DNA from 2 places in the Paenibacillus sp. FSL H3-0333 genome. Region 2 is predicted to be linked to the other one. Evidence: predicted binding sites of a transcription regulator. Region 2 holds the regulator's gene; the other holds the start of a gene.

Region 1 (4,434 bases), 250 kb from region 2:
GATTGAGTCGGCACAGCATCACGATACGTTTTGTTTTTGCGGATCATCGACATGAAGGTTTCAACCAGTTCAACAGCAATGCCGTCAACAGCGTCGTCGTTGTTACCGTAGCAAGGGAATTCACCCTCAGTTTCAAAGTCGATAGCAATGCCTTCTTCGTTGCGGATTGGCTTAACCTTAGCGTATTTGATTGCGCTCAGGGAGTCAGCAGCAACGGACAGTCCGGCAATACCACAAGCCATAGTACGCAGAATGTCGCGGTCATGCAGCGCCATTTCGATACGTTCGTAGGAATATTTGTCATGCATATAGTGAATGATGTTCAGCGTATTGACATAAGTCTTAGCCAGCCATTCCATCATTGGTTTGAAGCGTTTCATTACTTCATCATAATCCAGGTATTCAGAAGTGATCGCAGGATATTCAGGACCTACCTGAGCACCGGATTTCTCATCTTTACCGCCATTGATCGCATACAGCAGAGCCTTAGCCAGGTTGGCACGGGCACCGAAGAACTGCATTTGCTTACCGATACGCATTGGGGATACGCAGCAGGCAATCGCATAATCTTCACCCCAGTATGGACGCATTACATCATCGTTCTCATATTGGATAGCGCTGGTCTCAATAGATACTTTGGCACAATATTTCTTAAAGCCTTCAGGAAGCTTCTCGGACCACAGTACAGTCAGGTTTGGTTCTGGAGCAGGTCCCAGATTGTACAGGGTATGCAGGAAGCGGAAGCTGTTCTTGGTTACGCGGGTTGTGCCGTCTTCAGCCATACCACCGATGGATTCTGTAACCCAAGTTGGGTCGCCGGAGAACAGGTCGTTATAGTCAGGCGTACGCAGGAATTTCACGATACGCAGCTTCATTACGAAATGGTCAACGATTTCTTGAGCTTGCTCTTCAGTCAGAGTACCTTCTTCAACGTCGCGTTGAACATAGATATCAAGGAAGGAAGATACGCGTCCAAGGGACATTGCCGCACCATTCTGTTCTTTAACAGCTGCCAGATAACCGAAGTATACCCATTGTGTAGCTTCTTTGAAGTTCGTAGCCGGTTTGGAGATGTCCATACCATGAGCTGCAGCCATTTGTTTCAGTTCGCCAAGAGCACGCATTTGCTCGGACAGCTCTTCACGCAGACGGATAACATCTTCTGTCATGGAGTCAACTTCAAGCTCAGCCAGTTGCTGCTTCTTGTCTTTAATCAGGAAATCAATACCATACAGAGCAATACGGCGATAGTCGCCGATGATACGTCCGCGGCCATAAGCATCAGGAAGGCCTGTGATTACGCCGGATTTACGCACAGCTCTCATATCTGGTGTATATGCATCAAATACGCCTTGGTTATGCGTTTTGCGGATGTTCGTGAACATGTCAACGATATTCTGCGGAAGCTCGAAGCCGTATGCCTTAGTAGCATCGATCATCATCTTGATACCGCCGAACGGCTGAATGGAACGTCTGAAAGGCGCGTCAGTCTGAACGCCGACAATCTGTTCCTTATCCTTGTCAATGTAGCCAGGAGCGTGGGAAGTGATGGTGGAGACAGTATCGAGGGAAACGTCCCATACGCCGCCTCTTTCTCTTTCTTCCTTGCTCAGCTGGGAGATAATCTTCCACAGTTCAGTTGTATTGCTGGTAGGTCCAACCAGGAAATCTTCAGTTCCTTCATAAGGCTTGATGTTCTTGGCAATAAAGTTGTTAACGTCAACTTTCTTGGCCCAGACACCTTTTGTGAAATTTCTCCAACCTGATTTTGCTTCTAATACTTCTTTTTCAATCACCGACATGCTAAATCCCTCCATTTATATTTATTATATTTGTAGAGATCGCGGGCTTGAAGGTTAATCCCGTGTCTCGTGATCCCGAGGCTAATAGTTGTTATAAAATTCACAATCACATCTTCATAACGGGGATCGTTGTCTATATAAACATTTTAGTTTATTTTCTGAAAAAGGACTGTGACAAATATCACTCTTTCGGTGATATTTGTCACTTCCATCCAGTCCCATATTAACCTTTAACCTTATTCTTTGCCAGGCAACCGTTAATTAATTATCGAATTTGCCGTAGAATGCGTTGCGGTATACATCAGCAAGCTCGGAGACCAGCGGCATTTTAGGATTGGCAGTAGTACATTGGTCTTCAAATGCACGGTCAGCCAGATAGTCTACACGGGATTCGAAGTCCTTAGGATCGAAACCAAGAGCCGAGAAGGATTCTTCGATACCGAGTTTTTTGTTCATGTCGCGGATTGCATTGATCAGGCTGGTTACGCCTTCTTCGGTAGTGCGTGCAGGCAATCCCAGAATACGGGCGATTTCTGCGTACCGTTCGTCAGCTACAAAGTGCGAATATTTAGGGAACGAAGCAAACTTCGTAGGTTTCTTGGCATTGTAACGGATAACATGCGGCATCAGGATCGCATTGGTACGGCCGTGTGCAGTGTGATACTGTCCGCCCCATTTGTGTGCCAAGCTGTGGTTAATCCCCAGGAACGCGTTGGCAAAGGCCATACCGGCAAGCGTCGAAGCATTGTGCATTTTCTCACGGGCCAGCTTGTCACCTTGCAGTGCGGATTTCTCCAGCCACTGGAACACCAGTTGGATGGCTTTGATTGCCAGACCATCGGTATAGTCACTGGCCATTACAGATACATAAGCTTCGATAGCATGTGTCAATACGTCCATGCCTGTATCGGCAACTGCAGTCTTAGGCAGGCTGTAGACAAACTCAGGGTCAATAATTGCTACGTCTGGAGTCAGCTCATAGTCAGCGAGCGGATACTTGGTATTATTGCCTGTTGTCTTGTCTGTGATAACTGCGAACGATGTTACTTCAGAACCGGTACCCGAAGTGGTTGGAATGGCAACGAATTTCGCTTTGTTGCCGAGCTTAGGGAATTTGTATACCCGTTTGCGGATATCCATGAACTTCTGTTTCAGGCCGTTGAAGTCTGCATCCGGATGTTCGTAGAACAGCCACATGCCCTTGGCAGCATCCATTGGGGAACCACCGCCGAGTGCGATGATGCAGTCCGGCTGGAATCTGTTCATCATAGCTGTACCTTTTTCTACAGTAGTAGTCGATGGATCCGGTTCAACTTCCGAGAACACTTCGATCGCTACAGGAGTCTGGCGCTGACGCAGATAGTGCTCAACTCTTTCAACATACCCCAGTTTAACCATTACTGGGTCAGTGATGATAGCAACGCGTGTGATATCAGGCATTTTGGCCAGGTACTGAGTGGCTCCCTTTTCGAAGTAAATCTTGTCAGGTACTTTAAACCATTGCATATTCACGGTACGACGATTCACCCTTTTCACGTTGATCAGATTGATTGCAGTGACGTTCTGCGATACCGAGTTGCGTCCGTAAGATCCGCAGCCCAGTGTCAATGAAGGGATATTAGTGTTGTAAATGTCGCCGATTGCGCCGTGAGTCGATGGCGAGTTGACGAGAATACGTCCGGTCTGCAGACGGTTGGAGAACTTCATGATTACTTCTTCGTTGTTGGAATGGATAGCCGAGCTATGGCCCATGCCGCCAAATTCAACGATTTGAGCTGCGCGCTCGATACCCTGGTCAGCATTCTTCACTTTGTAGCAAGCCAGAACCGGGCTCAGCTTCTCAGCGGACAATGGATATTTAGTACCTACACCTTCAAGCTCAGCTACCAGGATCTTCGTTCCGGCAGGAACCTGAATGCCGCACATTTCAGCGATCTTCACAGCGGATTGGCCAACGATAGCCGGGTTAACTGCACATTTCTCTACGTTCATTGCGCCGCTGGTCAGCTTAGCTGCTTCTTCTTTGTTCACAAAGTAACAGCCGTTTGCAATCATTTTCTTTTTCACTTGATCGAAGATGGCTTCTTCAATGATAACTGCCTGCTCGGAAGCACAGATCATACCATTATCAAAAGTCTTCGACAGGATAAGGTCTGTTACAGCCTGATCAATATCAGCACTCTTCTCAATGAAGGCAGGCACGTTACCAGGGCCTACGCCGAGTGCCGGTTTGCCGCAGCTGTAAGCTGCCTTGACCATTGCCGATCCGCCGGTTGCCAGAATCAGTGCAACGTCCGGATTGTTCATCAGTGCGTTTGTTTTGTCCATCGTAGGAAGCTCAATCCATTGGATGAAGTTCTCAGGTGCGCCTGCTGCTACGCCTGCATCATGCAGAATTTTGGCTGCTGCCGCACTGCACTCTTGCGCTGACGGGTGGAAACCGAATATAATAGGGTTACGTGTCTTAGCGGAAATCAAAGCCTTAAACATCGTGGTGGATGTTGGATTGGTTACCGGTGTGATACCCATAATGATTCCGACTGGTTCAGCAATCTTCTGGAAGCTGTCATAAGCGTTATCCTCAATAACGCCTACAGTCTTGTCGTACTTAATACCGTGCCAGATATATTCA
Region 2 (4,434 bases):
CTCCGAATGGAGCGGCGTGATCGACCGGATCTATCCAGATCTGCTGACGGTGAAGGAGTCCTGGGATGCGCTTAGTGACAGGCTCTTCAGCCTGCTGCCCGAGCGCAGCGATGCCGGAGCCGGTGAAGCAGGCCAGCTGGTGGCACGCCTGCAGCCGGGCAAGAAGCCGAAGGATTGGGAGGAGCTGGCTGCCCTTGAGAATACACTGAACCTCAGTCTGAGCGATATCATCCGCAAGGGCGACAAAATGCTCAATGAGATGCGTGACACGGACAGCCAGTCCTCCTCAGACAGTCTTGTGACTGATATCGGCGGGTTATTCAAGGATCTGGCATCCATTAGAGAGCAGATCCGCTTCTTCATGAGTCTGAACGATGAGAATATCGTGTATTGGCTGGAGGGAAGCGGCAATTATAAGGGCAAGTCGCTGCAAATGTATGCTGTTCCCGTAGATGTCAGCACCCAGCTCAGGGAGCTGTTCTTCGATAAGAAGAAGAGCATTATCCTGACCTCGGCCACCTTATCCGTGGATAAATCCTTCCAGTTCATGATCGATAACCTGGGTCTTGGCGAGGCTGCCGAGCAGAGGCGTCTGATGACTGCACTGCTTCCATCGCCATTCAAGTATCGTGAGCAGGCTCTCCTGGTCATTCCCCGGGACTTCCCTAGCGTCAAGGGAAGTATAGGTGATGCCCGCTTTGTGGACACCCTCGTGCACTCCCTTGCCGAGACAGCTGTAACAACACGGGGGCGGATGCTGGTGCTGTTCACCTCCTACAAGATGCTGCGCCAGGTGTATGAACCGCTGAAGGAGGCGCTTGCCTCACAGGATATCGCGGTGCTGGGACAAGGCGTGGAAGGCGGCAGCCGGAGCAAGCTGATCCGCCGCTTCCAGGATAGCCCGGCTTCGGTCTTGCTGGGTACCAGCAGCTTCTGGGAAGGGGTGGATATCCCGGGAGAAGCATTGACCTGCCTGGCGATTGTCAGACTGCCGTTCCAGCCGCCGAATCACCCGCTGGCAGAAGCGAAGTCGGAGCTGCTTCAGGCACAGAAGAAGAATCCGTTCATGAAGCTGTCCGTGCCGCAGGCCGTCATCCGCTTCAAGCAGGGCTTCGGGCGGCTGGTCCGCACGGCGCAGGACCGGGGCATCGTAATTGTGTACGATACCAGAGTCATTGAATCGCATTACGGAAAGTACTTCCTGTACTCGCTCCCCGGTCCCAAGATGGAGCATATGCTCACCGAGCAGATGGTCCCGAGAATTGCCGAATGGCTGGATGACGGCGGGGTTTCCTAATTCATCTGCTATTGCTATTATTAATAAGTCATGATTAACCTGAAGATCCGTTCCCGCCTGCCCTGCCACTCCGGCAGGCGGCGGGGCACGGTTGCTATAATTGTACGGGTCTAACACAACTTTTAAGGAGGAGAATACATGAAATCGGATAAAATATCGGAGGCCGTCGTGCGCAGGCTACCAGTGTACCTGCGTTTCCTGAACGATCTCCAAAAACGTGAAATCTCCACAGTCTCTTCCCAGGAGCTGGGCCAGAAGCTTGATCTGAATCCCGCCCAGATCCGTAAGGATTTGGCTTATTTCGGTGATTTTGGCAGAAAAGGCATCGGCTATGATGTATCTTATCTGATTGAGAAGATCCGCCATATCCTGAAGCTTGACCAGCAAATTAATGTTGCACTGGTTGGAGCCGGTAATCTCGGTCATGCCTTGTCAAACTACAACGCTTACTTAAAGGATACGATGAAGATTACTGCCATCTTCGATGCCTACCCGCCGAAGGTGGGCCAGCAAATCAACTCGCTGGTTGTGCAGCCGATGGAGGAGCTAAGCAGTACAATCCGTTCGCAGGGCATCCGGATCGGGATTATTACCGTGCCCGACAGCGAAGCCCAGAACGTAGCTGATATTCTTGTCGATTCCGGTATCGAGGCGATTCTGAACTTCGCACCGGTTATTCTCAAGACGCCTGCCAATATCCGGATTCATGCCGCAGATTTCACCACAGATCTGCAGAGCTTGGCCTATTATTTGCATGATGGAAAGGATGAGGCTGAAGATGAGCAGTAAGATCACGATAATCAAGAATGGGCACTTCCTGGTTCCGGGCAGTGACAAGCCGGTTCTGAGCGGGTACATGACCCTGGAGAATGATTTGATTACTTACATAGGTGAAGCTGAGCCAGTAGTGGAGGATGGCGCACAGGTCGTAGACGGCAGCCGTCTGCTGTTCATGCCTGGTCTGGTCAATACCCATGGTCATACTGCAATGTCACTGCTGCGCGGATACGGCGACGATATGGTGCTTCAGTCTTGGCTGCAGGAGAAGATGTGGCCGATGGAAGAGAAATTCACTGGTGATGATGTATATTGGGGAACCTCGTTGTCCGTGCTGGAGATGCTGAAGGGCGGCACAACCACCTTCCTCGATATGTATGATCATATGGACCGGGTAGCGGAAGTGACCGAGCAGTCCGGTATTCGTGCGGTGTTGATGCGCGGCGTAATTGGGCTGTGCCCGGAAGAGGTACAGCAAGCGAAGCTCGCTGAGGCGATTGCTTTTGCCCGTAACTGGCACGGCAAGGCTGACGGCAGAATTACGACCATGCTCTCACCGCACGCCCCGTACACCTGTCCTCCAGAGTTTTTCATGAAGTTTGTGCAGGCTGCCCATGATCTGGACCTGCCAATGCACACCCATATGTCCGAGACGCGCCATGAAGTGGAACAGAACGTGGCCGACTACGGCCTGCGTCCGGTCGCACATCTGGAGAAGCTCGGAATGTTCACCCGTCCTTCGCTCATTGCCCACGGGGTTCATCTGAACGATGAAGAGATCGGGATTCTGGCCCGCCATAACGTTGGCGTGTCGCATAACCCCGGCAGTAACCTGAAGCTGGCCAGCGGGGTTGCTCGTGTTCCTGAACTGCTGAGAGCCGGGATTAAGGTCTCCCTGGGTACAGACGGCGCGGCAAGCAACAACAATCTGGATATGTTCGAAGAGATGAGGCTGGCGGCTCTGATCCACAAGGGCGTAAGCGGTGATCCTACAGCGGTACCGGCTCCTGAGGCGCTTCTGATGGCTACGGAGTACGGGGCGCAGTCTATTTTCCTAAGCGGGGTAGGCCGGCTTGCAGCAGGAATGAAGGCCGACTTCATCGCACTTGATATTGACCAGCCTCATCTGCTGCCGCATACCGATCTGCTCTCCCATGCCGTATATTCGGCAAGTGCCAAGGATGTAGAGCATGTATGGGTGAACGGCCAGCAGGTTGTGAAGCATGGACAATGCCTGACACTTGATGAAGAAGCCATCCGCCGCAAAGCACAGGAGACGTTCGAGAGCCTGCTTAAACGGTAATTCAGGGGAACGGGAAAGGAAGCAGCGTGGTGAAGAAGAAGAGGGGAAAATGGATCTGGCTGGGGATTACCGTGGTGCTGCTCCTTCTGTTCGGACTAAGCCAGTTCTATGCCTACATTATGAAGGACCAGTGGAACGAGCGGAGTGAGGCCAAGGAGCTGGCCCGGGCGCGTGCCGGACTAACAGAGGTAACCAAGGCCCAGAAATCTGTATGGAATGAGAATGAGATCTACTGGGTGCTGACCGGTAAAAATGAAGCAGGGACCGATTTGATGGTGTGGGTCCGTTTCACCTTGGAGGGCAAGCCTGCCGGAGGCGACAACGACCTGTATGCTGAGGAACTGAGCAATGGCACCTCAGAAGAGAAAATGCGCGGAATCATAGCCGCTCAGCTGCCGGACATTACGATCGAACGGCTGCTGCCCGGTGTATACAACGGGGAATATGCCTGGCAGCTATTTTACAAAAAAGACGGGCGATTCTATTATAATTTTTACCGCTTCAAGGATGGCAGTGCCATTGGTGAGGGGTACAGTCTGCCGAACCGTTAAGCGGACGGCCAGGCTTGGATTATAGGAGAAGTGGGAGATACAGTGATACTGTGCTCCCGCTTTTTTTGGTGTATCCATAAGAGTAAAGAACAGGTTAGAGCCGTTCATGGGCTTGAGAGTATATACGGGTTGCAATACCATTCATGTATATTAGATCAGCCACAGGAGACGGAATTTTAGACAGGGGGAATTGATAATATGGAAATTTTGTCCTATTTGTATCAGGCGGTGGATCTGTTCAAGGAGGAGCTGGGGGAGAATCTGTCGGGAATTTACGTGCATGGCTCACTGGCGATGGGCTGTTTTCACCCCGATACCAGCGATATCGATCTGCTGATCGTCGTACATGACAAGCTGCCCGCAGAGGTCAGTCATAGACTTGCCAGTCGTATTGTAGCTTATCATGACAGTCTGCCGAATAAGCGCGGAATTGAACTATCTATCGTCCTTAAGACATACCTGCGCAATTTTGTGTATCCTACGCCTTTTGAATTTCACTTTTCGGA

What was found. The regulator Rex, encoded in region 2, represses fermentation and respiration genes when NADH is low (regulators of the CRP and FNR family bind a similar motif). The targets are predictions, from matches to a motif close to TTGTGAAATATTTCACAA.
Region 1: the regulator Rex is predicted to act here: its motif matches at 1,891-1,908, upstream of pflB (formate C-acetyltransferase).

What each region holds. Positions count from the first base shown of each region.
Region 1 covers NZ_JBBODG010000001.1:3,021,862-3,026,295, reverse strand. The annotation lists gene pflB (formate C-acetyltransferase) at 1-1,802, opposite strand, end outside; gene adhE (bifunctional acetaldehyde-CoA/alcohol dehydrogenase) at 2,064-4,434, opposite strand, start outside.
Region 2 covers NZ_JBBODG010000001.1:3,272,594-3,277,027, forward strand. The annotation lists gene dinG (ATP-dependent DNA helicase DinG) at 1-1,297, shown strand, start outside; gene MHH78_RS14360 (redox-sensing transcriptional repressor Rex) at 1,436-2,086, shown strand; gene MHH78_RS14365 (amidohydrolase) at 2,076-3,377, shown strand; gene MHH78_RS14370 (cell wall elongation regulator TseB-like domain-containing protein) at 3,407-3,928, shown strand; gene MHH78_RS14375 (aminoglycoside adenylyltransferase domain-containing protein) at 4,127-4,434, shown strand, end outside.